Linked DNA regions of Metabacillus sp. B2-18. The protein of the gene in region 2 binds, or shares a complex with, the protein of the main gene of each other region. Links are inferred from orthologs where the notes say so. Each region holds a gene or a part of one and is shown on either strand. Other genes may lie near its edges.

Region 1 (16,077 bases), 1.5 Mb from region 2 along the record:
GTTCAAGAAAAAACATTCCGTGCGGGTGAAAAAGTAGCAAAAGCGCAAATTGAAACACGCAGAATGCAATATTTATATGCAAATGGTGACCAACATGCGTTTATGGATACAGAAACATATGATCAAATTGAATTAAACTCATCTCAAATTGAGTATGAATTAAAGTTTCTTAAAGAAAATATGGAAGTTCAAATTGTGATGTTTGGTACAGAAACTCTAGGGGTGGAATTACCAAATTCAGTTGAACTAGAAGTAACAGAAACAGAACCTGGTATTAAAGGAGACACTGCTTCTGGTGGAACTAAACCAGCTACTCTAGAAACTGGTTTAACAGTTCAAGTTCCATTCTTTATCAACCAAGGTGATCGCTTAATCATTAACACAACTGAAGCTTCTTATGTTTCACGTGCATAATTTAATATAGTAAGGAAAAGAGATGCAGAGTATGCATCTCTTTTTTTCTGTCTAATTTTTCGCTTTGCAGCATATGTTGTACAAACTGTGTTTTAGGAGGACAACATGAAACGAATATTCTCTCATATTGATTCTACTGTTATGACAATGGCTGGACTGAGGTTTTTATCTGCTTCAATTGAACTTACAGCTGCGATATTAATGCTTGTCTTTAATGATGTAAAGAAGGCTGTTACGATCAATTCTTTGTTAGCAATTGTAGGTCCAGTCATTTTTATTGTAACAATGACGATTGGAATCTTTCACATTGCTGATCAATTATCTTATGCCAAATTATTATTTATCGGTCTTGGGGTGTTTTTTATCTTATTTGGAATTTATAAGTGAACGCGTCTACTTCCTACAAAACATTATGTAAATAAGTAATGATTATGGTCAAGCCTGCATACATTAGAGTAACGAATAGGTTAATAGGAGGAAGCGAAATGAAGGAAATGATAGAAATGCTTCCGGAATCGATTAGCAAAGAACTTGTGAAGCTTCACCCTGCAAGTCTGTCTCGAATAGAAGAAATCCGAATACGTGTTATGAAAAGAGTTGAAGTGATTATTGCTGGAAAGCCTGTCTTTCTTTCTTATAACACAACCTATGAGGATTCAATCAATCTATTAAATGAGCTAAGTCATTACTCCATTTACACATTAGAGGATGAACTAAAAAAGGGTTATATAACCGTCCGAGGAGGACATCGAGTCGGTTTATCTGGACGAGTCATTACAGAAAATGGACGAGTTAAAGCCATTCGTGATGTAACATCGTTTAATATCCGAATTGCAAAAGAAAAGATAGGTATCGCTGAGAAATATATTCCCTATCTTTATCAACAAAAATGGTTGAATACATTAATTATTGGCCCTCCTCAAACAGGAAAAACGACTCTATTAAGAGATTTCGCTCGCTTAATTAGTAATGGGTATCAACAAATTGAATCAAAAAAAGTAGGAATTGTTGATGAAAGATCGGAAATTGCCGGGTGTGTAAAGGGTGTTCCGCAGCATCAATTAGGTGAACGTGTGGATGTTCTTGATGCTTGTCCAAAGGCTGAAGGAATGATGATGATGATCAGGTCAATGAGTCCTGACGTGTTGGTTGTTGATGAAATTGGTACGTTAGAGGATGCAGAAGCTGTAATGGAGGCTGTTCATGCTGGAGTTCAATTATTTGTAACGGTACATGGATATCGTGCAAGTGAGTTGTTGAATCGCCCAAGCTTAAAAGCGTTATTCGAAGCCAACGTCTTTGATCGTTATGTAGAGCTGACTAGAAGGGATGGCCCAGGAACGGTTCAACAAATAGTAAACAATCATGGTCAACACTTACTAAAAAAGGAAGTGTTGCATAAATGATTAAATGGGTAGGTGCGATCCTCATTGTCATTGCAACAACCTGGGTGGGTTTAGAAGCGGCAAAGCACTTGAGTCAAAGAACGAGGCAACTAAGGCAGCTTAAGGTTGCTTTACAATCACTGGAAGCAGAAATTATGTATGGTCATACCTCTCTTATTGTTGCGTCCCAAAATATCTCAAAGCAGCTGCCTAAGCCGTTATCATGGTTTTTTGAACAGTTTGCTAAAAAGTTGGTTAAGGGTCATACAAGTGTCAAAGGGGCTTGGGAGGAGAGTCTTCAAGAAATTTGGCGTTTTACAGCATTTAAGCAAGGAGAGTACGAAGTCCTTAAGCAATTTGGGGAAACCTTAGGACAGCATGATCGTGTTTCACAGCAGAAGCATATAAAATTAGCCCTTTCTCATTTAGAAAGAGAAGAAGCAGATGCCATTGACCGTCAAAATCGCTATGAAAAAATGGTGAAAAGTTTGGGTGTATTATCAGGATTACTTTTAGTTATTTTATTGATGTAGAAGTGGAAGGGAGTCGTCTTTAGGTGGGTGTAGATATTAACACGATCTTTCAAATTGCCGGGATAGGAATCGTCGTTGCATTTCTTCACACAATTTTAGATCAAATGGGAAAAAAAGAATACGCACAATGGGTTACACTCATTGGCTTTATTTATATCTTATTCATGGTCGCTTCCATAGTAGATGATCTATTCAAGAAGATAAAATCTGTCTTTCTTTTCCAAGGGTAAGGGGGCGACAACTATCGAAATCATACAAATCGTCGGACTAGGGCTAATTGCAACCTTTCTCGCCCTTATTGTAAAAGAACAAAAGCCGACCTTCGCCTTTATGCTTGTTGTGTTTGTCGGCTGTGTTATTTTTCTGTTTTTAATAGATCAGGTGTATGAAATCGTTAGGATGGTAGAGAGAATTGCATTTAATGCAAATGTAAATCTCATTTATGTAGAGACTATTTTGAAAATCATTGGAATTGCTTATATCGCAGAATTTGGTGCACAGATCACGAAAGATGCTGGACAAGGTGCTATCGCATCTAAGATTGAATTGGGTGGGAAAATTCTGATATTAACAATGGCGATTCCTATTTTAACTGTCATTATTGAAACAGTCCTTGGGATGATACCTGGAACTTAATTTTTATCTCATACAGGGCTACAGCGCCCTAAAAACTATCTCTGACCTCTCAACATAAGAAAACATCCACGAATTAACTAGGAATCACTACAATTATTACTCTATTTGACATGTTTTAGTGGAGGTGTGTGAATGAGAGCATTTCTTTATATCTTACTCTTTGTTTCTATTTTTCTTGCGATCCCAATAAGTGTACAAGCCTCCACGACAGCACCTCAGGAAACGGAAGATCCGGAAATGGAATTGAATGCAGAAACATTTGTAAATGAACAAGTTGAGAAACTTGATGTCACCGATATTAAAACATATTGGGATGCGGTAATGACGGAATACGGGGGATTTTTACCAGAAAGTCAGAAAGGAAGCTTGCTTCAATTTTTAAGTGGTGAAAAAGAGCTTTCCTTTCAAGAATGGATGAAGGCATTTCTCAAGTTTTTGTTTCATGAATTAATCGCAAATGGAAAGCTGCTTGGTACATTAATATTATTAACCATCTTTAGTATGCTGCTTCAGTTGCTGCAAAATGCTTTTAACCAGAGTACTGTTAGTAAAGTTGCATACGCATTGGTATACATGGTGTTAATAATTATTGCATTGAACAGTTTCCATGTTGCGATTGAATATACAACTAATGCAATCGAGTCAATGACAAATTTTATTTTAGCTCTTATACCGTTGTTATTAGCCTTAATGGCTTCATCAGGGGGAATCATTTCAGCGGCATTTTTCCACCCAGTGATTATTTTTTTAATGAACACTAGTGGATTATTAATCCAAAATGTAGTTTTACCACTTCTATTTTTATCGGCTTTATTAAGTATTGTTAGTACGTTAACAGATCAATATAAAGTAACTCAGCTAGCGGGACTTTTAAGAAATATAAGCATCGGCTTACTAGCTTCATTTCTAACAATCTTTCTTGGGGTGATATCCGTCCAGGGTGCATCTGCAGCTGTGTCAGATGGAATCACCATTCGTACAGCAAAGTTTATTACTGGAAATTTTATACCAGTACTAGGTCGGATGTTTACTGATGCAACTGATACAGTGATTAGTGCTTCAGTTTTATTAAAGAATACAGTAGGTGTAATCGGGGTAGCGATTCTTTTATTTATTGCCGCATTTCCGGCGATTAAAGTATTATCTCTAGCATTTATTTATAAATTTGCTGCATCTATCCTTCAGCCGCTTGGCGGAGGTCCGGTTATCACCTGTTTAGATATTATTAGTAAAAGCGTTATTTATATCTTTGCAGCACTAGCAATCGTTTCTCTCATGTTTTTCTTGAGTTTAACTGTCATCATTGCTGCAGGAAATCTGACAATGATGATGCGGTAAAGGAGGAATCTACGATGTCATTTTTAACAGAATGGATTACCAATATTATCGTATTTATTTTGCTGGCTGTTGTTATCGACCTGCTTCTACCAAATTCATCTATGCAGAAATATGCGAAGATGGTTATCAGTTTATTGTTAATCATTGTCATTATTAATCCAATCTTTAAAATATTTTCTGCAGATATGAATGACGTTTTGAATGATTTCCGATTACAAGCTTCTTCAGAAGGTGAAACCGGAAAAAATTTAATAGAATTTCAGAAAAAAGAAATACAAGCCTCACAACGTGCATATATTTTAAAACAAATGGCTGTCCAAATGAAAACGATGGCAGAAGAGGAGCTGGTGCAAAGTTATGATGTCATGATTGATACGATCCACCTTTCCGAAAACGAACAAGTAGAAGAAATCAATTCTCAAAAAGACTTGCAACATATTCAGGTCATCTTAAAACCAAATGTAGTAAAAGAAGCTGCAGAGGATGGGTCGGTTGAAGTTGTTCAACCTGTCTCCATTGATACGACAAATGAATTAGTAAAAGAAGAGCAAGTGGATGAAGTTCAAGTAGCGAAAATGACAGCATCATTAGCTGAAATTTGGGAAGTTGAAGAAGAAAAAATCTCAATAGACTTGGAAAGGGGGGAGGAGTCATTAAATGAGTAATAAAGAAAGCTTCATTGATAAGCTAAAGTCAATGCTTGGTCAGTCAGATTCTAAAAAACCATCTAAATATCATTATTTTATTCTCGTATTTGTGCTAGGCGTAGCATTCATGCTGTTTAGTAATCTCTTTACAAGTAGTGAGGATTCTGTACAAAATGCACTACCGGTCACATCTAGTACCGAAGGATCTGAAAGTACAGAAGTGTTTAAGCAGGCAAAGGGTGATACGACTGGCTCCATCTCTGATTATGAGGCTGAATACGAAAATCAATTAAAAGAAGTGCTTGAAACTGTCTCAGGTGTAGGAAATGTACATGTTGTTGTAAATGTCGATTCAACAGCAAAGAAAATAATTGAAAAAAACAGCGTTTCCCAAAGCCAAAAAACAACAGAAACTGATCGTGAAGGTGGGAAACGAGAAGTGGAAGATCAATCAATTGATGAACAAGTTGTTATCATCCAGGATGGTGAAAAAGAGACTCCAATTATTGTTCAAACACAAAAGCCGGAAATCCGCGGGGTTCTAATTGTAGCTGAGGGTGCTGACAACATTCACATAAAAAAAACAATAGTAGAGTCAGTGACACGGGTGCTGGGAGTACCTAGCCATCGTGTAGCTGTAGCATCGAAAAAAATGAAGGAGGATGAATAGATGATGTTGAAAAAACAAACAGTTTGGTTATTAACAATGTTAAGTTTAGTGGTGGTATTATCAGTTTATTATGTAACATCTCCTGAAGGTGGAACAAGTAATATCGTGATGACAGGAGAAGACCAAGAAGTTAGTGAAAATGCAACAGCTGAAGAAGCTACCGAAGAGCAACCTGCAGAAGAAGAAGGAACTGAAGGTGAGAAAACTGAGGGTAAAGCAACTGAAGGCGAAGGTGCAGAGGCAGGAGAAGAAGCTGACATTCAAACAGAAGAGTTAGAAGATGGAACAGTAATCTCTAGTGTTTCTAGCGATGAGTTATTTACAGATTTACGTATGCAATTAGATGATCAACGTAATGAGATGAAAGAGCAATTGCAGGCTATTGTAGCTAGCAATAACGCCTCAGCGGAAGAAAAAAGTGATGCTTATGACGAAATGGAAGCTTTAAATGATGCAGCTCGTAAAGAAATGCTTTTAGAAACTTTAATCAAATCAAAAGGTTTTGAAGATGCTTTAGTACGTGCTGAAGGAAATGATGTAAAAATTACGATTAAAGCAGAAGAACATAGCAAGACAGCTGCAAATGAAATCATGCTACTTGTAAAAGATGAAATGGAAAACATGGAAGATGTTATCGTGACATTTCAGCCAGTAAGAGATAAATAATCTAAAAAGTAACAAGAAAGGTTAGCACTAAAGAATAGGGTTGACCTTTTTTTGTCTCGTACCGTTTTTGGAAACGCTAAAATATAGCACAATAGTAAAATAAATCTACTTATTCCCGGTAGAAACGAAAAGAAATGGGTAGAATTATTGTTGAATTTCTTCTCACATGTACTGTAAGATGGTATTATGGGACTAAGTTTTAGTACTAGATTATAAATTAGCAGATCATGTATTTACATGATCAATGAATTAAAGGGGTGCCTAAGCATGCTAAAAATACAAGAAATAAGAGAAATGATTAAATTAATTGATCAATCTTCTATTAATGAATTTACATTCGAACAAGATGGTTCCAAAATAAAAATGAAAAAGCAATCACACGAAGTTGAAACAGTTGTAAGAAATGTGGTAGCAGCTCCAACTGTGGAAGCAGCGTCAACACAATCACAACCTGTCCCGACTCAACAGCCTGTGCAAGAGGCTCCTGCACCAAAAACAGAAGAGCCTAAAGCAGACACATCAAACTTACATAAGATCACTTCTCCAATGGTAGGAACATTCTATGCAGCTTCTTCACCAGAAGCAGGAAATTATGTATCAGTTGGTTCAAAGGTGACGAATGATTCTGTAGTATGTATTGTAGAAGCGATGAAACTCTTTAATGAAATCGAAGCTGAAGTAAAGGGTGAGATCGTTGAAATACTGGTTGAAAATGGACAACTAGTTGAATATGGTCAACCTTTATTCTTAGTTAAGCCTGAATAAGGAGCATAAAATATGATTAAGAAAATACTAATTGCCAATCGAGGAGAAATAGCTGTTCGAATTATTCGTGCATGCAAAGAACTTGAGATCGAAACTGTAGCTGTATTTTCCGAAGCAGACCGTGAAGCTTTACATGTGCAGCTTGCAGATGAAGCATATTGTATCGGACCAACCGCTTCAAAGGACAGCTACCTAAACTTTACGAATATTATTAGTGTAGCAAAACTAACTGAAAGTGACGCAATTCATCCTGGATATGGATTTTTAGCTGAAAATGCTGATTTTGCAGAGCTTTGTAAAGAAGTAAACATCATTTTTATCGGACCAAGCGCAGAAGCAATTTCAAAAATGGGAACAAAAGATGTTGCGCGCGAAACAATGCGTGAAGCTGGAGTACCGATTGTACCAGGTTCAAGAGGAATTATTGAAAGTATTGATGATGCCAAAAAACTAGCAAATGAGATGGGATATCCTGTTATAATTAAAGCTACAGCTGGTGGTGGCGGAAAAGGGATTCGTGTTGCACAAGATGAGCAAGCTTTAGTAAAAGGCATCGAAATTACTCAGCAAGAAGCTGCTACAGCATTTGGGAATCCTGGTGTATATATTGAAAAATACATTGAAGATTTCCGCCATGTTGAAATCCAGGTGTTAGCAGATAGCCATGGTAACACAATTCACTTAGGTGAGCGTGATTGCTCTATCCAAAGAAGACTTCAAAAGCTAATTGAAGAAACACCATCTCCTGCGTTAACTGAAGAAATTCGAGCACAAATGGGTGATGCAGCGGTAAAAGCTGCAGAAGCTGTTGCGTATACTGGAGCAGGAACAGTTGAGTTTATTTTTGACCATGTGAATAAGAAGTATTACTTTATGGAAATGAATACGCGTATTCAAGTGGAACACCCAGTAACAGAAATGGTAACTGGAATTGACTTAATCAAAGAACAAATTAAAGTTGCTTCTGGTGAAAAATTGTCTGTAACACAAGAAGAAGTTACTTTTAATGGGTGGTCAATAGAATGTCGTATTAACGCAGAAAATCCTGAAAAGAACTTCATGCCGTCACCTGGTAAGATTCAGATGTACTTGCCGCCAGGTGGGTTGGGTGTTAGAGTGGACTCAGCGGTGTATCCTGGTTACTCTATTCCACCGTATTATGATTCAATGATTGCGAAGCTTATTACTTACGGTGCAACTAGAGAAGAAGCGATTTCTCGAATGAAGCGTGCATTAAGCGAATTCGTCATTGAGGGAATCTCAACAACCATTCCATTCCATTTAAGATTGCTTGAGCATGAAAAGTTTATAAGTGGAGATTTTAATACGAAATTCCTAGAATTGCATAAGGTTATGGAGTCATAAAATTACTCGGAGGTGCTGATTCTTGAAAGATACTAATAATGTTTTAGAGATGAATCCTGAAAACAACGGTTTAGGTAAGGTCGAGATTGCTCCTGAGGTAATTGAAGTCATTGCAGGTATTGCGGCTTCGGAAATTGAAGGAGTAGCATCAATGCGTGGTAATTTTGCTGCAGGTGTTGTGGAGAGACTGGGAAAGAAAAATCACGGAAAAGGTGTAAAAGTTGATTTAACTGAGGAAGGAATTATTATCGAAGTATACTGCGTCATGATCTTCGGAGTTTCCATTCCAACTGTTGCCCAAAAAATTCAAGACAATATCCGCCAAGCGTTGTTAAATATGACCGCATTAGAAGTGAATGAAGTAAACATTCATGTTGTTGGTGTTCAATTTGAGACAAAAGCAAATGAAGTAGAAGTAGACCAAGAAATGTAATGCTCTAATTCTAAATAAAGATATACATGTCTGTGAGCCAAAGGACCTTCCTTTGGTTTCTTTTTTTGTATGATAGGATGTAAGGATTATTGGTAAGTGTGCTAGAAAAACCAGGGTTAAAGCCAAGTTTTTCTAGCATGAATTCGGTATCATATGATTATAGATTCTCTAGGACTGGTTATATTGATAGTAGAACAATTTTGAATGCTTTACATAAACGTATAGATAGAAAAGATAATATCGAAGAAACAACGAATGTTTTTTGAGAAAAAAGCCTTTTCATTCGGGAATTCCTAAAAAACAGGTGATTTCTGAATGAATATGTTTGTGAGATATGTTATGATCACATTATGACATTCGACATTTTTTAACATTAAAGGAGCAAGTAAAGGATGAAACGAAGAACAGCAAGAGAAAAGGCCCTTCAAGCGCTTTTTCAAGTGAATGTAAGTAATACAGATCCCAATGAAGCAATTGAACATGCTTTAGATGAAGAACGTTCTAATGAATTTATGAATCAACTTGTTTTCGGAACAATTGAGCATGAAAAAGAGCTTGATGAGCTAATAAGTCCTCATCTTGTAAATTGGACAATTGATCGCTTGGCAAACATTGATAAAACCATTCTTCGTATGGCTGCCTATGAGCTAAAATATGAACAAGATGTACCTGCTAATGTGACAATTGATGAAGCAGTGGAACTTGCAAAAGCATTTGGGGATGATCATTCTAGCAAGTTTGTTAATGGTGTTCTTTCTAAAATTAAACAAAATTTAGAGATTTAATTAGGGATAATTGAGGAGGAATAAGGAATGGCTGCAACGATAATTGATGGTAAAGAGTTATCTAAAACAAAAAGAAGTGAGTTGGCTGTTGAGGTAGAACAAATTAAAGCAAAAGGCTTGCTACCGAAACTTGTTGTTATTTTAGTAGGGGACAATCCAGCATCACTCTCTTATATTAGAGGAAAGCAAAAAGCTGCTGAGGAAATCGGTGTAGGGTTTAAATTAGAACATTTCCCTGAAAGTCTTTCGGAAAATGAGCTGCTTGATGTGATCGAAAGCTATAATAATAATGATGAATATCATGGTATTTTAGTTCAGCTTCCGCTTCCGGTACATATTAATGAAACAGCTGTTGTAGAGAAAATTTCACCTCAAAAAGATGTTGATGGCTTCCACCCAATTAATATCGGTCGCATGATGACAGGGCAAGAAACATTTTTACCATGTACACCTGCTGGTATTGTAGAAATGATAAAATCGGTCGGCGTAGAAATGGCTGGCAAAAACGTGGTTGTTGTTGGAAGAAGCAATATTGTTGGAAAACCTGTTGGACAACTATTATTAAATGAACATGCAACAGTAACTTATTGTCATTCAAAAACAAAAGATTTAACTTCCTATACAAAGGAAGCAGATATTTTGGTGGCTGCTGTTGGACGAGCTAATTTTATTAAAGGCGATCAAATTAAACCAGGTGCGGTTGTCATTGATGTTGGTGTTAATCGTCTTGAAACCGGAAAATTAGTAGGGGACGTTGTTTTTGACGAAGCTAAAGAAGTTGCAAGTTATTTAACTCCTGTTCCAGGTGGAGTAGGTCCAATGACAATTACTATGCTTGCGCATAACACTGTTCAATCTGCCAAGCAATTTCTAGAAACGAAATAAGTAACTTATAATAAGAAATTCAAAAAAAGGGCAGAATGGAACTTCATATTCTGTCCTTCCTTCAATTTTTTTTGTTAAGGGAAGGAGGCAGGCAAATGAATGAACCAAAATATGTAACTGTTACAGCTTTAACAAAATATATCAAACGTAAATTTGATGTTGACCCACACTTGTCAGACATTTGGATTAAGGGGGAAATCTCAAACTTTAATTTACATAGCCGTGGTCATATGTATTTTACTCTAAAAGATGAAAAAGCACGAATTCAAGCAGTTATGTTTGCTGGGGCAAATAAATCATTAAAGTTTCGACCAGAGAATGGTATGAAGGTATTAATGCGTGGGGAAATTTCTGTTTATGAACAAAGTGGTGGCTATCAAGTTTATGTAAAGGAAATGCAGCCAGACGGAATCGGTAGCTTATACCTAGCATACGAGGAGTTAAAGAAGAAGCTTCAAAAAGAAGGACTTTTTGATGAAATACATAAAAAAGCCATACCAAAATACCCGAATCAAGTTGGAGTCATAACTTCACCAACTGGAGCGGCCATACGTGATATATTAACAACAATAAACAGGCGTTACCCTCTAGCTAAAGTAATCCTCATTCCAGCCCTTGTTCAAGGTGTACAAGCCGGTGCTTCGGTTGCAAAAGCCATTAAAACTGCCAATAAACTAGGAACATTGGACGTTTTAATCGTTGGACGAGGTGGTGGTTCTATAGAGGAGCTTTGGGCCTTTAATGAAGAAATTGTGGCAAGAGAGATTTTTGCTTCAAATGTGCCAATTATCTCTGCTGTGGGTCATGAAACAGACTTTACAATTGCTGACTTTGTTGCAGATTTACGAGCCCCAACCCCGACAGGTGCAGCAGAGCAAGCTGTTCCGCACGCCAGTGATTTGATTGATCGTGTGTTAGACCGGAAAAATAGGGTCAAACGAGCTTTACAAGAGAAGGTAAATTCTCAGAAAGAAAAGCTGAATCATTACCGAAATTCTTATGCATTTCGTTATCCAAAGCAGCTTTATCTACAAAAAGAACAGCAACTAGACACAATTATGGACCGATTATCTAAAGAAGGTCAACGAACAATAAAACGCAAAAGGGATAACTATATGTATTTGCAAAACCGTTTGACTCAAGTGCATCCAAAAGATCAAATTAAAAGATCAAATCTAGAGCATGAAGCTTTACTTAAAAAGCTAAACAGGGAAATGAGTACATTGATAACACATAAACAGTCGCAATTTCAAGGAACACTTGCTAAACTAAATGCATTAAGTCCTTTAAAGATTATGGATCGTGGATATAGTCTTGTTTATCAAGATGACAAGCTCATAAAAAGCGTAGATGATATAAAAACAGGGCAAAAACTGAAAGTACAATTAAAAGATGGTCAGATTGATTGTCAAGTTCAGGGGATAGAGGAGCGAACAATACATGAGTGATGAAAAGCAAACTAAAAATGAAGAAGTTTCATTTGAAACTGCAATGCAACAGTTAGAAGAAATTGTTGGTAAGCTTGAAGAGGGTGATGTTCCTTTAGAAAAAGCAATTGAATATTTTCAAAAAGGAATGGAACTTTCAAAGTTATGTCATGATAAGCTTCAGCATGTTGAAAAACAAATGGACTTTATTTTACGTGAAGATGGAGAGCTAAAGCCATTTGAGCTTCAGGAGGAAGAAAAATCGTGACAAATATGTTAAACGATTTTTTAATAACAAGAAAACAAAAGATTGAAGAGGTACTCCCTTCTTATATAAAAGAACTTCAAACTCCAAAAACTTTACAAGAGTCAATGATTTATTCGCTAGAAGCAGGTGGGAAGCGCTTACGACCGATTTTAGTTTTAGCTGTGCTTCATACATATAATAAACCTGAAGAACTAGGCTTGGCGACTGCCTGTGCAATCGAAATGATTCATACTTATTCATTAATACATGATGATTTACCTTGTATGGATGATGACGATTTAAGACGAGGAAAACCAACAAATCATAAAGTATTTGGTGAAGCAATAGCTGTGCTAGCTGGTGATGGATTATTAACTCAAAGCTTTGCCCTAATTGCAAACGATCCAACTTGTTCAGCTGAACAGAAGCTTAGACTAATAACTGAACTTGTTAAAGCATCTGGTGCAGAAGGAATGGTTGGTGGACAAGTTGCTGACATGGAAGGCGAAGCAAAAAAGTTAAGCATAGAAGAGCTTCAGTCTATTCATGAAAACAAAACAGCAAAACTACTCGCTTTTAGTATTATTGCTGGAGCTATATTAGCTGAAGCTCCAGAAGAAGATATTAACAAGCTACGAGAGTTTTCCTATCATGTTGGAATTGCGTTCCAAATCCGAGATGATATTTTAGATCTAGAAGGAAACCAAGATAAACTAGGAAAGCCCGTAGGCTCTGATACGGTTAATGAAAAAACAACATATCCTTCACTCTTAACGATGCAAGGAGCAAAAACAAAGCTTGAGGATCACATTACAAAAGCAAAACAACTAATAAAAAGCCTGTCTGTTCCATCTGAATTATTAGAACAAATGTGTGACTTAATTGCCAAAAGAGATCATTGATTAAAAACCGTTTCCGTTTGGTAACGGTTTTTTTTTAGATATCTTTATTTTGCATAATGATTAAACGTTTTCAAGCTTAATAAAAGTCAATTATATACATAAATCATTGTAATTATAGCATTTTTATGGTAAGTTTTTTTTGCTTGCAAAACGTTACGATTTTCAAAGACAGAGAATGATTGAATTCTTAAAAACGTTTTCAAATATTAGATATATACGTTAAAATAGATAGACAAGAATATAATAGAAGTAATGAAATCGACTAGAGAATCAAACTGAATTGAAAGTGAGTGATCCATTTGGATCTTCTATCCATTAAAGACCCTAGCTTTTTAAAAACATTATCTAACAATGAACTCGAAAAACTTAGTGCAGAAATTCGTCAATTTCTTATAGAAAAATTATCTGAAACAGGTGGGCATATTGGACCTAATTTGGGTGTTGTTGAATTAACAATTGCCCTTCATAAAGTGTTTGATAGTCCTCAGGATAAATTTATTTGGGATGTTGGTCATCAATCTTATGTTCATAAAATCTTAACTGGTCGTGCTGGTGATTTTGATACGTTACGCCAATATAAAGGACTTTCTGGATTTCCAAAACGTGATGAAAGTGAACATGATGTATGGGAAACCGGTCATAGTTCTACATCACTTTCCGCTGCAATGGGGATGGTGATTGCAAGAGACATTAAAAAATCTAAAGAACATATTATTCCAATTATTGGAGACGGTGCCTTAACAGGTGGGATGGCCCTAGAAGCATTAAACCATATTGGACATGAGCAAAAAGATATGATTGTTGTTTTAAATGATAACGAAATGTCGATTGCTCCAAATGTTGGGGCACTTCATAATGTCCTTGGAAGACTCCGTACAGCTGGCAAATACCATTGGGTTAAAGATGAGCTGGAATATCTATTGAAGAAGATTCCTGCAGTAGGTGGGAAGCTTGCGGCTACAGCTGAACGAGTGAAAGACAGCTTAAAGTATATGCTAGTTTCAGGCGTCTTTTTTGAAGAACTAGGCTTTACTTATTTAGGTCCTGTTGATGGACATAACTATGATGATTTGTTTGAAAATCTTCAATATGCTAAAAAGACTTCAGGGCCTGTCTTACTTCATGTCATTACCAAGAAGGGTAAGGGGTATCAACCTGCAGAATCTGATAAAGTTGGCACCTGGCACGGAACAGGTCCATATAAGATTGAAACGGGTGACTTTGTAAAACCAAAAGTAATAGGTCCTGCTTGGAGTAAATTAGTAAGCGATACAGTTCAAAAACTTGCACGTGAAGATGAACGAATTGTAGCTATTACACCAGCAATGCCTGTTGGTTCTAAATTAGAAGCTTTTGCTCAGGAATTTCCTGATCGTATGTTTGATGTTGGAATTGCTGAACAGCATGCCGCTACAGTAGCAGCAGGTCTGGCGACACAAGATATGAAGCCGTTTTTAGCGATATACTCGACTTTCTTACAAAGAGCTTATGACCAGGTCGTTCATGATATTTGTCGTCAAAACTTAAATGTTTTCATCGGAATTGACCGAGCTGGTTTAGTTGGTGCTGATGGTGAAACACATCAAGGTGTATTTGACATTGCTTTTTTACGACATGTTCCAAACATTGTCGTTATGATGGCTAAAGATGAAAATGAGGGACAGCATTTAGTTAATACGGCACTTAAATATAATGATGGTCCGATTGCGCTTCGCTATGCTCGAGGAAATGGTATAGGTGTAGCAATGGACGAAGAGCTTAAAGTAATTCCGATAGGTACTTGGGAAGTGTTAAAGCAAGGTACGGATGCTGTTATCTTAACTTTTGGCACGACAATTGAAATGGCAATGGAAGCTGCCGCAATCTTAGAGAAACAAGGAAAATCAATTCGAGTTGTAAATGCACGTTTCATAAAACCTTTAGATGAAGAAATGCTACATGAAATTTTTGCTGAAGGAATCCCTATTTTGACAATTGAAGAAGCTGTTCTTCAAGGTGGTTTTGGAAGTTCTGTACTTGAATTTGCTCAGGAACATCAATATACGCAAACTGCTATTTCAAGAGTCGGTATTCCAGATCGATTTATTGAACATGGAAGTGTATCTAAGCTTCTTGAGGAAATCGGGATGACGACTGAACATGTAGTTAACAAATTAGATACTATGATTCCTAAAAAAGAAAAAAAGGTACTTCGCTCATGAGTAAAAAAGAAAGAGTAGATATCCTTCTTGTAGAAAATGGTTTGTTTGATACAAGAGAAAAAGCAAAGCGTGCAATAATGGCAGGTCTTATATATGGTAATGAAGAACGATTGGAAAAACCCGGTGAAAAAGTATCAAGAGATGTTGTATTAACAATAAAAGGTCAAACCCTTCCTTATGTAAGTCGTGGTGGCTTAAAACTGGAAAAAGCAATAAAGGAATTTGATATTAATGTTAGTGACAAAATTATGATTGATATCGGCTCATCGACAGGTGGATTTACAGATTGTGCCCTCCAAAACGGTGCAAAGTTATCTTATGCACTTGATGTGGGGTATAATCAATTAGCTTGGAAACTTCGACAAGATGAACGTGTTGTTGTTATGGAGCGAACAAATTTCCGCTACGTAACTCCAGCTGATTTTGAAAAAGGAATGCCAGAGTTTGCATCCATTGATGTTTCATTTATTTCTTTAAGACTTATTTTTCCTGTTCTTAAAACAATTTTACGTGCAGAAAGTGATATTATTGCTCTTGTAAAACCTCAGTTTGAGGCTGGAAAAGAATTTGTAGGAAAAAAAGGTATTGTTCGTGATCCAGAGGTTCATGAGCATGTTCTAAAAGAAATGATGGAATTCGTCCTAAAGGAAGGGTATGACATTCTCAACCTTTCATTTTCCCCGATAACGGGAGGAGATGGAAATATTGAGTTCCTTCTTCATATAAGATGGGAAGGTAATCAGGAAAAAGGAACAAATACTTTTCAAAAATCAGCAAA
Region 2 (15,942 bases):
AGTTTGAAAAGCTATTAGGGGTAAATCTTGATACATCAAGCGGAACAATTGGAAAAGTAACCGAGCTAACGCCTGGGAAACGCGTAGCTAAAGTTGAAATAGATGGGAAAGAATTTACTGGTACAGATGTAAGAGATAAGCTTGAATTAAAATCAGCAGACTTTACGTGGGAAATTAAAGGTGACTCCGTTGTAATTGAGACTAAAGGCTATGGTCACGGTGTTGGGATGAGTCAATACGGAGCGAACTTCATGGCTGAATCAGGCAAAACGTATCAAGACATCGTTGCTTATTATTATAATGGAACAAAGGTATCGGAAGCCGAGCCATTCTTAAATAAATATACAGCAAAACAGTAAAGGAGCAGATTCTGCTCCTTTTTACTTTTTAAAAAACTTTCTCTTCGCAATATAATAGGAAACTAGCACTCCAATTGTATCCTTCACAAAATCAATCACCGTAGCTGACCTTGCTGGAACAAACGACTGATGAATCTCATCTGTTAGTCCATATAAAATAGCGATAGCGGCTGCAATCCAGCTCGTACGCTCTGTCCAACGTCCATGAGCCATGAATGCAAAGGCAATCAACCAATAGAGAATCGCAAATTCTATAAGATGCAACGATTCTTTTAAAAGTGAATCAAACGAAAATGGTGTGTTCACAATCGCATCCGCTGGGAAGCTTGAGAGCGTCCAGATCAGCGCCATATATAGTAGAGGTAATAGGGTGAAGATGACTTTCTTCATATACATAAACTCCTTTAGTTAAAAAACTTTCACATTCCATACATATAATTATAAACAAGACACATACTAAAGTTTAAAAAAATTTTTTTGAAGGTGTGTATATAATTCAGAAAATCTGTTCAAACTGATTTCTGAGGTGATGATAGAATGAGAGAGGAAGAAAAGAAACGTACTTCTCAAAACAAAGTTCAACAATTTTTCAGAAAACGTTGGGTATTTCCGGCAATTTACCTAATGAGTGCAGCAGTTATCCTTACGGCAGTATTATGGTATCAAAGCATCAGCAATGATGTAGCAGAAGATTTAAATGGTAACAATACAGAAGACCTTGCATTAACAGACAATCAGCCTGAGGCAGTTGAAGTTAACGCAACGAAAGAAAACTTTGCAATGCCAGCTATTGATCCAGATGCTGTAACAGTTGTGAAAAAGTTTTATGATGAAAATGCTTCAACAGAAGATCAAGAAGCAGCACTTGTATTCTATAACAATACGTATAGAATGAACAAAGGAATTGACCTAGCAAGAGAAGATCAGAAGCAATTTGATGTTGTTGCATCACTAAGTGGTACAGTAACAAAAGCTGAAAAAGATCCAATTCTAGGTTATGTAGTAGAAATTGAGCATGAAAATGATGTGGTAACAGTTTATCAATCATTAGCAGAAGTAAGTGTTCAAGCTGGTGACAAAGTTGAGCAAAACGAACTACTTGGTAAGTCTGGTACAAATCTTTACAATGAAGAAGATGGCAACCACGTACACTTCGAGGTTCGTAAAGCTGGAAAAGCTGTTAACCCTCTAACTTATATGGACAAGCCGGTAACGTCTGTAGAAGCTGTTGAAGAAGAAGCAACTGAAGAACCTGCAACAGAAGAAGAAGTGAGTGAAGAAGCTCCAACAACTGAAGAAGAAGTAAGCGAAGAAGCTCCAGCAGGTGAAGGTGAAGAAGCACCAGCAAAAGACGATGAAAAGTCTGCAGAAGAAAAAGCTCCAGAATCAGATAAAAAAGACGCTGAAAAAGGAGAAACTGAAGGTAGCGAGGAATCAACTCAACCTGAAGCTTCAAATAGCACAGTAAATTCATAAGGATAGCCGTCTATACGGGGTTGAACTCAAACTAACTAGAGATCAACCTCGATTTTTTTATCCTATCAGGAAGTATAAAATTTTTTGGATGATAGTATAAGAAAAGCGCCATTAGGACTTGGCGACAAGCCAAGCTCTTCTAATGATTAGATAGCCTAAAAAACCAAATCCGCCACCTGCAACATTTAAGATAAGATCATCCACATCAAACGCCCCGACCCGAAAAATAAACTGAGCAATCTCCACTGATAAAGAAAGTAAAAAAGAATACCCCAAAACCCTGGTGAACGTAACTATTAGAATAAAAGGCAACAAAAAGCCAAACGGAGCAAAAGCTAAGAGGTTTCCTAGAAACTGATCTGTCAAACCTAGTCCGTCAAAAGAATAAAAATACTGCCCAATTGTTTGAAGTGGAATGAGGTTATAGGAAATCAGGCCACCAACAGACTTCCGATAAGCGGAAAAAAACAACAGATAAAATAATATTCCTATATACATTACAAAACAAAGATAAATCATTATTTTTTTCATATTTTAAAGGTAACAAATTTTATAGGTAATTTGAAGGGGACCCCAGTTTAATGATTCGAAAGATTACGAAATATGTCGAGAGAAAGATATCTCAAATTTCTGATTTTATATTGACCGGTTAGTATGAAAACATTCATAATAATAAATGTTGAATGATAACGCTTACAAATAGGAGGGTTGCTTATAGTGTTCACTTTATTATTTATTCTTGCTCTAACAGGATTCAGCTTGGTCTTATGTTTACGTAAACGGAAACCTCAGTTTTTACTCATCCCGGTCTTAACACTACTACTCTACTTCATTGTTCAAATTGCATTGGTACCTGCATCGTTTATAGATACAATCAAATTTATTTTTAGCTTATCTTAATCGGAGGTGGCTGCATGAAAAAGATTGATAAAAAAGTAGCTGATGCTTATTTCAAGGAGCGCACAAGAAATATTGTGATTTATTTAATTATCGGAGCACTTTCATCGTTTGGTGTTGTGCTATTTGCTGAGTTCTTTAGCGGTTTTTCCATTAACGGCTTCCCGTTTCACTATTTTATGGGTGCACAAGGGGCAGTTGTCGTCTTTATTCTTTTATTGTTTATTAACGCAAAAGTTAGTGACTCAATCGATCGAAAATATGGAATTGATGAAAGTAAAAATGAACAGCTTAGTGCTGGTAAGACGTTAGATCATTAAACACAAACATATATAAAAGGGGATCATATAAATTATGCACTGAGAAATGAGCAGCAAGGGGAATGCTCATTCACAAAGGGGGAAAGAGGTTGGACGCTCAATTTTTAGTATCTCTCACAATTATTCTATTAACATTTGCTTTGTATATCGGAATTGCTGTTTACAACACAGCAAAGCAAACATCTGATTTCTATGTAGCAGGGCGCGGGGTTCCACCGATTTTTAACGGAATGGCCATCGGTGCCGACTGGATGAGTGTAGCATCCTTCATCGGGATGGCCGGAACAATCATGCTCCTTGGGTATGATGGACTTGCATATATTATGGGATGGACAGGAGGATATTTACTTCTTACATTCTTACTAGCACCTCAATTAAGAAAATACGGTCGTTACACAGTACCAGAGTTCATCGGTGACCGTTACAATTCCCACACTGCACGTGTGATTGCCGCGATTTGTACGATCATCATCAGCTTCACATACTCAATCGGTCAGCTTTCAGGTTCAGGGGTTGTTATCGGGCGGCTGTTTGAAATTGATGCAAAGCTAGGAACGATGATTGGGGTTGTGCTTATTGCCTTTTATGCTGCATTTGGTGGGATGAAAGGAATCACATGGACACAGGTTGCACAGTATATCATCTTGATTATTGCTTACTTAATCCCGGTTATTTTCATGTCACTGCAAATCACTGGAAACCCAGCACCATGGTTATCCTACGGAAAAATTGTAGAGGAAATGGGTGAGCTTGATCGTCAGCTAGGAATCTCTGAATATTTCGCACCATTTACAAACGGAACGAAATGGCAGTTCTTAGCCCTTATGTTCACATTAATGGCAGGAACAGCTGGTCTTCCACACGTAATCGTTCGTTTCTATACCGTTTCAACGATGAAAGCAGCAAGATGGTCAGGAGCATGGGCGATTTTGTTTATCGGACTTTTATATTTATCTGCTCCGGCATACGCAGCATTTTCTCGCTTCATTTTAATGACACAAGTAGCAGGACAAAAGCTATCTGAATTACCAGCATGGACAACATCATGGGTCAACACTGGAAAGCTCCAGCTTGCAGACGGCAATTGAGATGGAGTTCTTCAATGGAGTGAACTAATCATTTCAAATGATATCGTCGTTATGGCAACACCTGAAATTGCGAACCTAGGGATGTTCGTTATCGGCTTAGTTGCAGCTGGTGCAATGGCTGCTGCCCTTTCAACTGCAGGTGGACTAATGATTGCGATCTCATCTTCATTTGCACACGACATTTACTATCGAGTTATGAAGCCAAACGCATCAGAAAAGAACCGTCTATCAGTAGCACGTTGGTCCATTGTTATTGCAACTTTATTCGCGGGTCTTATCGCCTTAAACCCACCAGGAGCTATCACGCAAATCGTTGCCTGGGCCTTCGCTCTCGCATCAGGAACCTTCTTCCCAGCTCTCTTAATCGGAGTATGGTGGAAACGCTCTAACACACCAGGAGTCATCTCTGGAATGCTCGTCGGTCTTGCCGTCACACTTATCTACATCTTCGCCAGCAAATACGGCGGCTTCACCATCGCAGGCATCATCGACACCGGCGCAGGAATCTTCGGCGCCACAGCAGCCATCCTAACAAACGTAATCGTATCACTCTCAACAAAAGCACCATCCATCAAAACACAAGAAGAAGTACTCAACCTGCGCTACCCTGAGCAGATGACTTACAAAGATGGGGAGGTCTGGATGGACTAGAGGGGGCCGGTCCGCGGAGTTTTGGTGGTGCCTGTCACTTCCCGAGTTTTCTTGTTTCACATAATGTTTCACACGCCCGAATCAGAAGTTGGTTCGGGTTTTTTGGTGCCTGTCACTCCCCGAAATTTCTTGTTTCACAATGTTTCACATATGCATAACTTGTTGATCGAATTTGATGCTGCTAGGCATCACTCAAGAGCTTTAGAGGAGTGGTGGAGTGATATATAGGATATAGAGGGTAGTCACATAAACAATAATGTAACAGGGCCCCTAAAAGGCATTAAAAACCCACCGCCACGTACTCCCAATTTTACATCCAGAAAATCAAAAAAATCTTCAAAAATAGAAATAATTTCTCAACCTCCCTAATACACTATTAGAGTGTGTTTTTCTTATACCTCGCGATCGCTCTCAAACATCGACAAATTTCTCGGGAAATAATTCACCCAGCTACTATTTCCTTTCACCCCGGAAAAAAATCAGATTCAAAAAAACAACCTCCAAACCCTCAGATTTCCTGTCCTAAACGGGTGTTTTTGAAAAAAATTCAAAGAATCCCTTGTCCCACTTGAGTTTTCTTGCATATATCTTAATCCAAGCTAATAAAATGTTTACAAACCTATTCAAAGAGAGTGTTTGAGGTGAGGGATCGTGAGTGTAATTTATAATCGCTGTAATAGAGACATCATACGATCATCTAAGAGAAATTCAGCCAAAGTGACTTTTGTATGCGAGTCTCATTTCACACTTCTCACATCCATATTAGGGAGGTAGAGTGGTGTGCACGATTACATCAAAGAACGCACAATCAAGATTGGGAAGTATATCGTGGAGACAAAGAAAACAGTTCGCGTTATTGCGAAGGAGTTTGGAGTTTCCAAAAGTACCGTCCATAAGGATTTAACAGAAAGGTTACCTGAAATTAACCCTGATCTTGCGAATGAGGTAAAGGAGATACTAGATTACCATAAATCAATTAGACATTTGCGTGGTGGAGAAGCAACAAAGCTTAAGTACAAGAAGGACGAGATTTTAGAAGAAGAACCAGTGAAATAAGCACATTCTATCTACATCTTTCATAATCGACATATTCCTACATAAATACTTGAAATTATTTTACAAAATCATACTATTTTTGCGATTTTATGATACAATATTTAATTAGGTTAAACTAATCACGGGAATGAGATTTGCAAGGAGGATATAGATAGAATGTTCGCGAGGGATATTGGTATAGATCTTGGTACGGCAAATGTACTGATTCATGTTAAGGGTAAAGGAATTGTTCTAAATGAACCTTCCGTTGTTGCGTTAGACAAGAATTCCGGAAAGGTTCTTGCCGTTGGTGAAGAAGCAAGACGTATGGTAGGACGTACTCCTGGGAATATTGTTGCCATTCGCCCATTAAAAGATGGCGTCATCGCAGACTTTGAAGTAACAGAAGCAATGTTAAAGCATTTTATCAATAAGTTAAATGTAAAAGGATTATTTTCAAAACCACGCATGTTAATTTGCTGCCCAACGAATATTACATCTGTTGAGCAAAAAGCCATTAAAGAAGCTGCTGAAAAAAGCGGTGGAAAAAATGTATTCCTAGAGGAAGAACCAAAAGTAGCGGCCATTGGTGCCGGTATGGACATCTTCCAACCTTATGGAAACATGGTAGTAGATATAGGCGGTGGTACAACTGATGTCGCTGTGTTATCAATGGGCGATATTGTCACCGCCTCTTCTATTAAAATGGCAGGGGACAAGTTTGATAATGAAATCCTGCAATATATTAAAAGAGAGTACAAGCTTCTAATCGGTGAACGTACAGCTGAAGATATTAAAATCAATGTTGCAACGGTATTCCCAGGCGCACGTTATGAAGAAATTAATATTCGTGGACGTGATATGGTGACAGGATTACCTCGCACAATTACAGTAAATTCAACCGAAGTAGAATCAGCACTTCGTGAACCAGTTGCTGCGATTGTACAAGCTGCTAAGAGTGTATTAGAACGCACTCCTCCAGAACTATCAGCCGACATTATCGACCGCGGCGTGATCTTAACAGGTGGCGGAGCCCTTCTAAACGGCCTTGATCAGCTACTAGCAGAAGAACTAAAAGTCCCTGTACTAGTTGCGGAATCACCAATGGATTGTGTAGCAATCGGAACAGGAATTATGCTTGACAACATGGACAAACTTCCACGCAAAAAATTCGGATAAGTAAGCTTTTGAGCCTGTGTGTACAGGCTCTTTTTTTGTCTTGTTTATATTGTTAGTTTTATGAGGCTTTTTTGCTGGGGTAGGTTAGGTAGAAATATTTATATTGGGATGATGATTGGTTAGGAGCAGGGGAGAGTGTAGTGTCGTTCATCGGGATTATGAACGACAAAACAGGAGCGGTGGAAGAGAGTAGTGTCGTTCATCGGGGTATGAACGACAAAACAGGAGCGGTGAAGAGAGTAGTGTCGTTCATCGTGGAGAGAACGACAAAAAAGATCTGAGGAAGAGAGAAATGTCGTTCATTAGTTATGAAGACCAATCCAAGAGCTAAAAAAGAAGAAGATGGTTTTCATCCAAGTTATGAAGACCAATTAGGGAGTGGAATTAGAGGAAGATGGTCATCATTTTGGTCATGAAGACCAAACCAAGAGTAAGACAAGAGGAAGATGGTCATCATCGCGTCCATGAAGACCAAACCAAGAGTAAAACAAGAGGAAGATGGTCATCATCGCGGTCATGAAGACCAAACCAAGAGTAAGAAAAGAGGAAGATGGTCATCATCGCGTCCATGAAGACAAATCCAAGAGTAAAACAAGAGGAAGATGGTCATCATCGTGGCCATGAAGACCAATCCAAGAGTAAAACAAGAAGAAGATGGTATCATCGTGGCCATGAAGACCAATCTAAGAGTAAAACAAGAGAAAGATGGTCATCATCGTGGCCATGAAGACCAATCCAAGAGCAAAACAAGAGGAAGATGGTCATCATCGCGCCACGAAGACGAAACCAAGAGCAAAATATGAGCAAATTAGTCTTAATCATACCTATTAAGAAAACCCACCCCAAAAATCCACGCCCCCCAAAAAACTCCATAAAAAAAGCATGAATTCACCAAGTAAATTCACGCCAAAACCCAACTCCAATCCAATCCCCTACTTCAACTCCATCCAACTACCAACATGATGCACAGCAAACCCACCAAAACTGGAATAACCCTGATATTGCTCTAAAACAAGCCCCAGCTGATTATTCATTTCCGCCTGACCTTCTTCGAAAAACGTTAAAAATCCGTCACTAATACCGAGATTCATCGTCTCAACTGCGATCGTTACATCTTTATTAAGCAACACAGCGAGATCCATCTCATATTTCACTAATTCAATAATGCCATTTGGGCCAACGGCTTTGTCACGGTAGGCCATAATGGTCACTTCGTCTGTATTTTTTAACGCCCATTCGGCTAGATTGCCTTTTCCGTGTTTGTTACGGAAGTTCATTTCATCAAACCAAAACGGAATGTCAACTGCAAGACTGATGCCTAAACCAGATGCAGTATTAGCGGCAGCTAAAATCGCTCCTTGGTATTTAAGAACAGCAGCCCCATAGTTTGTTGTCCATTGCTCTGTTAAATAAGGCTCAATATCAAGGTGAATTCCGGCGAACTTCTGACCAGTAGCTGCCCCATTTTGATAACCACTTACCCAATTTAAAAAGTTCAAAAATGCTTTATTGTTAGCACCCCAGTTAGGTGCACCATCTAACGCGTAAACATCCATACCTAGCTTCGCAGCTTCGCTAATAAAAGTGTGATAATAGGTAACATCAATACTACGGTCAATCTGCAAAAACACGTGTGATACTTGCTTTGCTTCTAAAAACTGTAATGTAACTTCGCGGTCATTTACAATTTTACTCGTATCCCAGAGCCATGTTGAATAGCCCGGCGACAGACCCTCAGCTTGTGCTTTATGATTCAAAGCTAGACCTCCTAGTTGAGATCCTAGTAAGAATAGTAATGTCAGAACTACAACCTTTATTTTCATCATTAGCCTCTCCTTTTCAATAGCCCCATGGCTCAAAAAGGAGCCTGGCAGCTTGGCAGCCTTGCAATGTTGAACATTGGGTAGGCCCATAGCTTTGCGTCCTTGTTTTTCAACAAGTTTGCCTTTTTCAGATTTTTCTTAAGTATAAGGGCTTGTCCGGTAAAAAAATATAGGAGTGGGTTCCTATCATTATTTTCCCCTAAAATATAACAGGTAATTTATGAAAAAATGTAATGAGAAAACTGCCAATGTCCTTTATAATAAATGATAGGGAATTCTGTCGAAAAGAATTCATTTGTACGGTAACAACTATGTGACTAAGGTGGGTGTACAGATGTTAAGAGGTTTATATACAGCAACAGCAGGAATGCTTGCACAGCAAAGACGTACTGAAATGCTTTCAAATAATATGGCAAATGCCAATACAGCTGGTTATAAAGCGGATCAAGCAAGTGTCCGCGCATTTCCCGAAATGCTTTTAAATAGAATGGAAAATAAATCAGTACCAACAACAAATGGTTCAAGTTTTGGTCAAATCACACCGATTGGTTCGATTAACACAGGTGCTTACGTTCAAGAATTACAAAGCACTTTTTCACAAGGCGGTCTTAAAGAAACTGGCTTGTACACGGATGTAGCGCTTTTAGAAGAAATTATTCCCTTAAACGCAGAAACGAATGTAAAAGGTGCTTTGTTTTTTGCCGTTCAAAACCAAGCAGGTGAAGAGCGTTATACTCGTAACGGTCACTTTACACTAGATAATAACGGGATCCTAACTTCTGGAGGAAATCCAGTACTATCTACAACAGGCCAGCCAATCTCCATTCAATCTAGCGAATTCCAAGTAACGCCTGATGGAGAAGTAATTGCGGATGGAGAGTTCGTAGCACAAATTGATGTTCGTTTTGAAGCGGATGTTCGTAACCTTGTAAAAGAAGGTAATGGTTTATTCCGTACTTTCAATAATGAAGAACTGCCAACTGCAGTAAACAACGATAACATTCAATATAATCTAAGACAAAATTATTTAGAAACTTCAACAGTAGATGTTGGACGTACGTATACAGATATGATGACAGCGTACCGTTCGTTTGAAGCGAATCAAAAGGTATTACAAGCTTATGATAAAAGTATGGACAAGGCCGCGAACGAAATTGGCCGCATATAATAGGGGGTACTAGTAAATGCTACGCTCAATGATAACAGCGACGAATACGATGAGTCAGCTTCAAAAGCAGCTTGATCAAATCGGCCACAACATGGCTAATATTGATACACAAAGCTATAAAAGAACAGAAACTTCTTTCTCTGAGCTGGTACGTCAACAATTCAATAACCAGCCCAACGCTGCTGAGGAAATTGCAGAGCAACGTTTTGGCAGGGAATTAGGAATTAGACAGGGAACAGGAGCTATGCTTAACAGCAGCCTTGTTTTTACACAAGGAAACATTAAACAGACAAGCAGAGAGCTTGATATTGCCTTTACTCTTCCAAATCAATTTCTACAAATTGACGTAAACGGGGAGATTAATTATACAAGAGATGGTGCATTATACTTATCACCAACAAATGATGGAACAAATCAATTATTGTTAACAGCTTCTGATGGAAGTCCTGTTCTTGATGAAAATCAAAATCCGATTCGTTTTAATGATGATTTTCAAAAAATCGTTATTTCTAATGATGGTACGATTTCAACCGTTCAAAATGACCAAACAGAAGCACCACAAGAATTTCAGCTCGGTGTTGTCCAAGTAGATCGCCCGCAAATGTTAATTCAAAACGGAAACAACCGTTATGGATTAAAGGATTTAGGTGACATTCCGTTAAATGAAGTGTTAACGTTTCTAGAAGGTGAGCTGCGCGGTGATGTTGCAATGGAGCAAGGGGCACTTGAAATGTCCAATGTTGACTTATCCAAGGAAATGACCGATTTATTAATCTCACAGCGTTCCTATCAGATGAATGCAAAATCGGTTACACTTGGTGACCAAATGCTGGGATTAATAAACGGCGTAAGATAGGAGTTTAGTCTATTGGTAGCTAAAGAAACGACGAAACCGATCAGTCGAGAAGAAGTGAAAAAGGCTAAAAAGTCTAAAAAAGAACAAGAGATTCATGAAGAAGGTCGTCAAAAGGTGATTGTTCGAGTTCGATTACTCCCTATTTGGGTGAGGGTTCTGCTTGTTTTAATTCTTATGGTTGTAAGCACAATCGCTGGACTTATCGTCGGCTACGGAGTCATTGGTAGTGGCGAACCAAAGGATGCCCTTGAAAAGTCCACTTGGCAGCACATCATTGACTTGGTTGAAAAAGAATAAAGCTCGGGATATACTTGTTAAAAGGAAGGTGAAAGCCTTCCTTTTGTCGTACATATACATAGTGATGATTTTCTTAAAAAGGAGCTTATACATATGCTAGATAGTAATGAAATCAAGAGCATCATTCCACACCGTTACCCATTTTTACTTGTGGACCGCGTGCTCGAGGTCGAAGAAGGAACACGTGCAGTTGGAATCAAAAACGTATCAGCGAATGAAGAATTTTTTAACGGTCATTTCCCAGATTACCCGGTAATGCCCGGCGTATTAATTGTAGAAGCACTTGCACAAGTTGGCGCAGTGGCAATTTTAAAAAAGGAAGAAAACCGCGGTAGACTAGCATTTTTTGCTGGTATTGATAACTGTCGTTTCAAAAAACAAGTTGTACCTGGTGATCAGCTAAGACTTGAAGTTGAGATCACACGTTTACGTGGTTCACTTGGTAAAGGAAAGGCCATCGCAACAGTTGACGGCGAAGTAGCATGTGAAACAGAAATCATGTTTGCTTTAGGTGAGAAAAAATCAGAAGAGTAAGAAGTCATAAGAGTCAAATGACCAGATAGGTCGTTTGACTCTTTTTGCATGAGGAAGGTTTCATTCACTGGAAACTTGTCTATATAAAGCATATCGGCCGATCAATTTTCATGAAAAGTAAGAATGAAAATAGACGAAATGGGAAGCATAATCAAAGACCGGATTCAAAAGCTAAAAAAGGTCAAAATAGAAAGGAGCAATTATGATGAGAAAAAAATGGCTATTAACTTTATCAGGATCATTACTAGCAGCAATGATCGTAACAGGTTGTACTGCAGATGACGAAGATCCAGCACCACCAGAAAATACACCAACAGAAGAAAACGGTGAAATGGATACAGAACAACCACTTGAAGATGCAGGTGAAAACGTAGAAGAAGGCCTTGAAGAAGGCGGCGATATGATGGAAGAAGGCGCTAACGAAGGCGAGAACATGTTAGAAGAAGGTACTGACGAAGCTAACGATATGATGGAAGGCAACAACGAAGGTACACAAGAAGGTAACAACAACGAAGACGAGAATAAATAAGATGTGAAAGGCTAACATAACGATGTTGGCCTTTTTTATGTTTTAATCTAAAAATATTAATCATATTTATGATCTCACACCGAATAGGATGAAATGAACAGAGTTTTCTAGATTAATATGGAATGATGGTTCCATAGGAAAAAAGAGGTGTGTTAGAGATGAAAGACATGAATGCTCCATACCAACAGCATCTAACGTATATGAAAACCTATCATCCGTTCCATAGTCGTTTTGATCCTTGTCGTCCAATTGGTGTGAAATTTTATTCAACACCTCCTCATTTATATATGGGTTTTCAACCACCAAACCTACAACAGTTTCCCCCAAGAGTTGCACTGAAAAAGGGAACACTTTGGCCTGCATTATATGATGATTACGTAAATCCATATGAGGCAAAAGGAGGTCCAAAGCCATGAGTCACAAGCAATTACCAGATGAGTACTACAAACTGCTAGAGGAGCTTCAAGCTGTAGACTTTGTACTTGTCGAACTAACTCTATATTTAGATACACATCCAAATGACATGCAAGCCCTGCAACAATTTAACCAATACGCTGCCTATTCCAAACAGTTAAGACAGACATTTGAAGCCAAATTCGGCATGCTCACACAATACGGTGGCAGCTTTGCCGATGCAAATTGGAGCTGGGGAACTGCTCCATGGCCTTGGCAGGTGTAGTGGGGCGGTAATTGAGGTGAACAGAGTTTAAGAGGAACTGACCTGGATTTATCTTCAAAAATAGAGGCTTAACTTCGTACGATTTAACAGGGATTTGCTACTAAATTAGAGGCGTATCGGAGGTTCAACAGGGATTTGCACTAAATTAGGGGATATATCGGTAAAATAGCAGGGATTAGATACTAAATTAAGAGGTGTATCGACCATATAGCAGGGATTAGCTACTAAATTAGGAGGTATATCGGCAAATTAGCCTGGACTTGTTCTAAATTAGTGCATATATCAGCAATCTAGCAGGATTTTCAATTCTATCAAGAGGTTTATCCGCGATTATCGGGATTTTATCTGCGATTTTCGAGATTTATCCGCGATTATTCGCATTTTATCTGCGATTCTGAAGATTTATCCGCGATTAGACAAAAAGCGACATAAACAGGAGAGGAGAATAACAGCATGTGGGTTTATGAAAAAAAACTTCAATACCCTGTAAAAGTAAGCACATGTAACCCGACACTTGCAAAATATCTTATTGAACAATACGGCGGTGCCGACGGTGAACTCGCAGCTGCACTTCGCTATTTAAATCAACGCTACACAATTCCTGATAAAGTAGTGGGCTTATTAAACGATATCGGCACAGAGGAATTTGCCCACCTCGAAATGATCGCAACAATGATTTACAAGCTCACAAAAGACGCCACACCAGAGCAGCTAAAAGCAGCGGGCCTTGACCCCCATTATGTAAATCACGACTCAGCACTTTTCTATCACAACGCAGCAGGCGCACCATTCACGGCAACTTACATCCAAGCAAAAGGCGACCCAATCGCTGACCTTTACGAAGATATCGCTGCAGAAGAAAAAGCGCGTGCTACATACCAGTGGATCATAAACATGTCCGATGACCCTGATTTGAATGACAGTTTAGCCTTCCTACGTGAACGCGAAATTGTCCATTCTCAACGTTTCAGAGAAGCGGTTGAGATTCTAAAAGACGAAAGAGATCGGAAAAAAATATTTTAAGAAGCTTTAGCCCAGAACCCGATGTAGTTCTGGGCCTTTTGCTGTGAAAAAAGATGTTCTTGGCTGTGAAATACACTTTGAAAAAACACAAAAAAGCCACACAACCATGTGCAGCCATTCGACAAAATTCGGGAAGTGACAGGCACCAAGCACCCCGCTCCGGACCACATCCCCCGCACAGGCACCACAACCTCCGCCCTAAACCGACCTCGCCAACAACCGTCCATCCAACAAAACAGAAATAGATTCCTCCAATTCTGTAATGTTTTTCACACTAGCGGATATTTGTGCAGGTGTGTTGGTTGTTTTGGAGATTGTAACAAGGACCTTCAGGTGAGTGTCTGGTTGTTCCACGTGCTCTTTAAAAAAAGGTAACCATTCTTTTGAAATTAAAGCTTCGATTAACCAGGAGTTTTCGCCATCTTCTTTGTTAATCACAAGACCATCTTTCAAAGAAATAACTTTGTTTTCAATTACTGCTGTATCATCAATTTGTAGACCGACAAGCTTGAACGTTTTCATGATATCATCCTCGCTAGCTCGTTTTCTTTTAGTATACCATAGAGATCACAAACTACAGAATGAGCCAATCGACGGTCTATTTCGAAACATTTGATACCCGTTCAATGACGGTCATAATGATGGCTTCAATTTCTTTTCGGTCTTTCGTTTTTACTAATAAAAGCTCTTGCAGGCTTTGCGTGAACTTAGGGTTTTTTATTAAATAATCAATCAACTGAGAAACGGAGCCTTCAGCTTGATATTTTCCATACATTTCATAAAGATATTCATTTGTTTGTTCATCGCGTCCAAGCAGATGATCGATGCTTACTTGAAACGCATTGCTAAGCGATATTAAATAAGAAAGATCTGGAGCTTGCTCACCTGTTTCAAGGCGGGTAATAACTGGTCGGGATACGCTGATTGTTTCGGCCAACTGCTCCTGTGACCAACCATTTTGTTCACGATAAAATCTTAGATTCATTTGGAATTTCTCTAATTCTCTCATGTAACAACATTTCCCTTCTCCAAGCTTACTGTTATCGTAAAGGAGAATAGGGACAAGGTATGTTCTAATACAGAACATATGGAGTGATGTTCTAATACTGTACAAAAATAGATAATTCGTCCTAATTTAAGAAAATACGTAAAATACAACGAAAGAAAGAGATGAAACTATCTTTTTCCCGATATTTCGTCAAATTTAGCCAAAAATGAAAAATAGTTAAATTTTGAAATAGGATAAATTGGAATATACTTACATTGACAAATAATTGAAGAGAGGTCATGAAATGGTTGAATTTAGGCTGAAATCAATTTACTTAGAAAAAAATCCACAACGAGTTAGAGAACATACCGATGGAAACTTAGTTATTCTGAGAGTAGGAGATCAAGAAGTAGGTACAACAAACTATCATCATTTTCGGGTTCCTGTACACGCCACAGTCGATATCCGATATTTAGAGCCAAATTTGAATAGTATTCTACGTATCATTTTTCAATTAGAAAAAAGTGACTTATCCATTCAGTATTTTACCTGGAATGAGGATGAAAAACACTATATTGACACACCTCTTCATGAAGAAATCATTCAATCTCAATCCTTTCAACACATTCTTCAAAGTGTAAGCTTCACTGGTGAAAACAATTTTTCATATGTAACGAATTCCCTACAACGACTAACAGACCAACATTATTAAAAAAACTAGAAAATTGTTGAATTTTGTTGTATCAAGATAAAACCAAATTAAAAAATTTATTTCCTTATAAGAAAAATTTAGTTTCATAGCACAGAAGCAAATAAAAAAACAATTTCACTCATTTTTCCAATCCTTAGGAATCGAATACAATAAGCTTGTACAAAAAAGGAAAGGAGGAATGAAGTGATCAATCAAATCATTTTGGTTGGAAGATTAACAAAAGACCCCGAAATTCGCTACACAGCTGATGGAGCACCGGTGGCGAACATCACACTTGCTGTTAGCCGAAGCTTCCGAAATGCAGCCGGAGAAATTGAAACAGATTTTG

Evidence for each region.
Region 1: the proteins of LPC09_RS24130 (region 2) and LPC09_RS16975 are in contact, whole or in part, in a crystal structure (PDB 3TUF), measured with the Bacillus subtilis proteins. The link is inferred for Metabacillus sp. B2-18 from one-to-one orthologs.

The regions. Positions count from the first base shown.
Region 1 is NZ_CP088245.1:3,328,117-3,344,193, reverse strand. The notes cover bases 4,457-7,456. They hold LPC09_RS16975 (SpoIIIAH-like family protein), read left to right. Parts: upstream 4,457-5,623; coding sequence 5,624-6,289; downstream 6,290-7,456. Other genes in these bases: accC (acetyl-CoA carboxylase biotin carboxylase subunit), read left to right, coding at 7,067-7,456; accB (acetyl-CoA carboxylase biotin carboxyl carrier protein), read left to right, coding at 6,557-7,054; spoIIIAG (stage III sporulation protein AG), read left to right, coding at 4,964-5,623; spoIIIAF (stage III sporulation protein AF), read left to right, coding at 4,457-4,971. Outside these bases: efp (elongation factor P), read left to right, coding at 1-414; LPC09_RS17015 (YqhV family protein), read left to right, coding at 520-801; spoIIIAA (stage III sporulation protein AA), read left to right, coding at 900-1,820; stage III sporulation protein SpoIIIAB, read left to right, coding at 1,817-2,332; spoIIIAC (stage III sporulation protein AC), read left to right, coding at 2,356-2,562; spoIIIAD (stage III sporulation protein AD), read left to right, coding at 2,576-2,968; spoIIIAE (stage III sporulation protein AE), read left to right, coding at 3,101-4,306; more of spoIIIAF, read left to right, coding at 4,321-4,456; more of accC, read left to right, coding at 7,457-8,419; LPC09_RS16960 (Asp23/Gls24 family envelope stress response protein), read left to right, coding at 8,469-8,852; transcription antitermination factor NusB, read left to right, coding at 9,245-9,637; bifunctional methylenetetrahydrofolate dehydrogenase/methenyltetrahydrofolate cyclohydrolase FolD, read left to right, coding at 9,665-10,522; xseA (exodeoxyribonuclease VII large subunit), read left to right, coding at 10,618-11,970; LPC09_RS16940 (exodeoxyribonuclease VII small subunit), read left to right, coding at 11,963-12,217; LPC09_RS16935 (polyprenyl synthetase family protein), read left to right, coding at 12,214-13,098; dxs (1-deoxy-D-xylulose-5-phosphate synthase), read left to right, coding at 13,398-15,299; LPC09_RS16925 (TlyA family RNA methyltransferase), read left to right, coding at 15,296-16,077. UniProt on the Bacillus subtilis protein: Involved in forespore engulfment. Forms a channel with SpoIIIAH that is open on the forespore end and closed (or gated) on the mother cell end.
Region 2 is NZ_CP088245.1:4,808,443-4,824,384, reverse strand. The notes cover bases 1-2,865. They hold LPC09_RS24130 (stage II sporulation protein SpoIIQ), read left to right. Parts: upstream 1-896; coding sequence 897-1,835; downstream 1,836-2,865. Other genes in these bases: LPC09_RS24115 (DUF4212 domain-containing protein), read left to right, coding at 2,750-2,865; LPC09_RS24120 (hypothetical protein), read left to right, coding at 2,553-2,735; LPC09_RS24125 (VanZ family protein), read right to left, coding at 1,947-2,366; LPC09_RS24135 (VanZ family protein), read right to left, coding at 381-749; spoIID (stage II sporulation protein D), read left to right, coding at 1-359. Also shown: more of LPC09_RS24115, read left to right, coding at 2,866-3,052; sporulation transcriptional regulator SpoIIID, read left to right, coding at 5,572-5,847; LPC09_RS24100 (rod shape-determining protein), read left to right, coding at 6,004-7,005; LPC09_RS24095 (hypothetical protein), read left to right, coding at 7,556-7,732; LPC09_RS24090 (amidase), read right to left, coding at 7,938-8,831; LPC09_RS24085 (flagellar hook-basal body protein), read left to right, coding at 9,163-9,996; LPC09_RS24080 (flagellar hook-basal body protein), read left to right, coding at 10,013-10,852; LPC09_RS24075 (DNA-directed RNA polymerase subunit beta), read left to right, coding at 10,865-11,149; 3-hydroxyacyl-ACP dehydratase FabZ, read left to right, coding at 11,243-11,683; LPC09_RS24065 (hypothetical protein), read left to right, coding at 11,889-12,212; LPC09_RS24060 (spore coat associated protein CotJA), read left to right, coding at 12,380-12,628; LPC09_RS24055 (spore coat protein CotJB), read left to right, coding at 12,625-12,891; spore coat protein CotJC, read left to right, coding at 13,345-13,914; LPC09_RS24045 (YwpF-like family protein), read right to left, coding at 14,113-14,436; LPC09_RS24040 (helix-turn-helix domain-containing protein), read right to left, coding at 14,513-14,899; and more genes. UniProt on the Bacillus subtilis protein: Involved in forespore engulfment and required for anchoring membrane proteins on the forespore side of the septal membrane. Forms a channel with SpoIIIAH that is open on the forespore end and closed (or gated) on the mother cell end.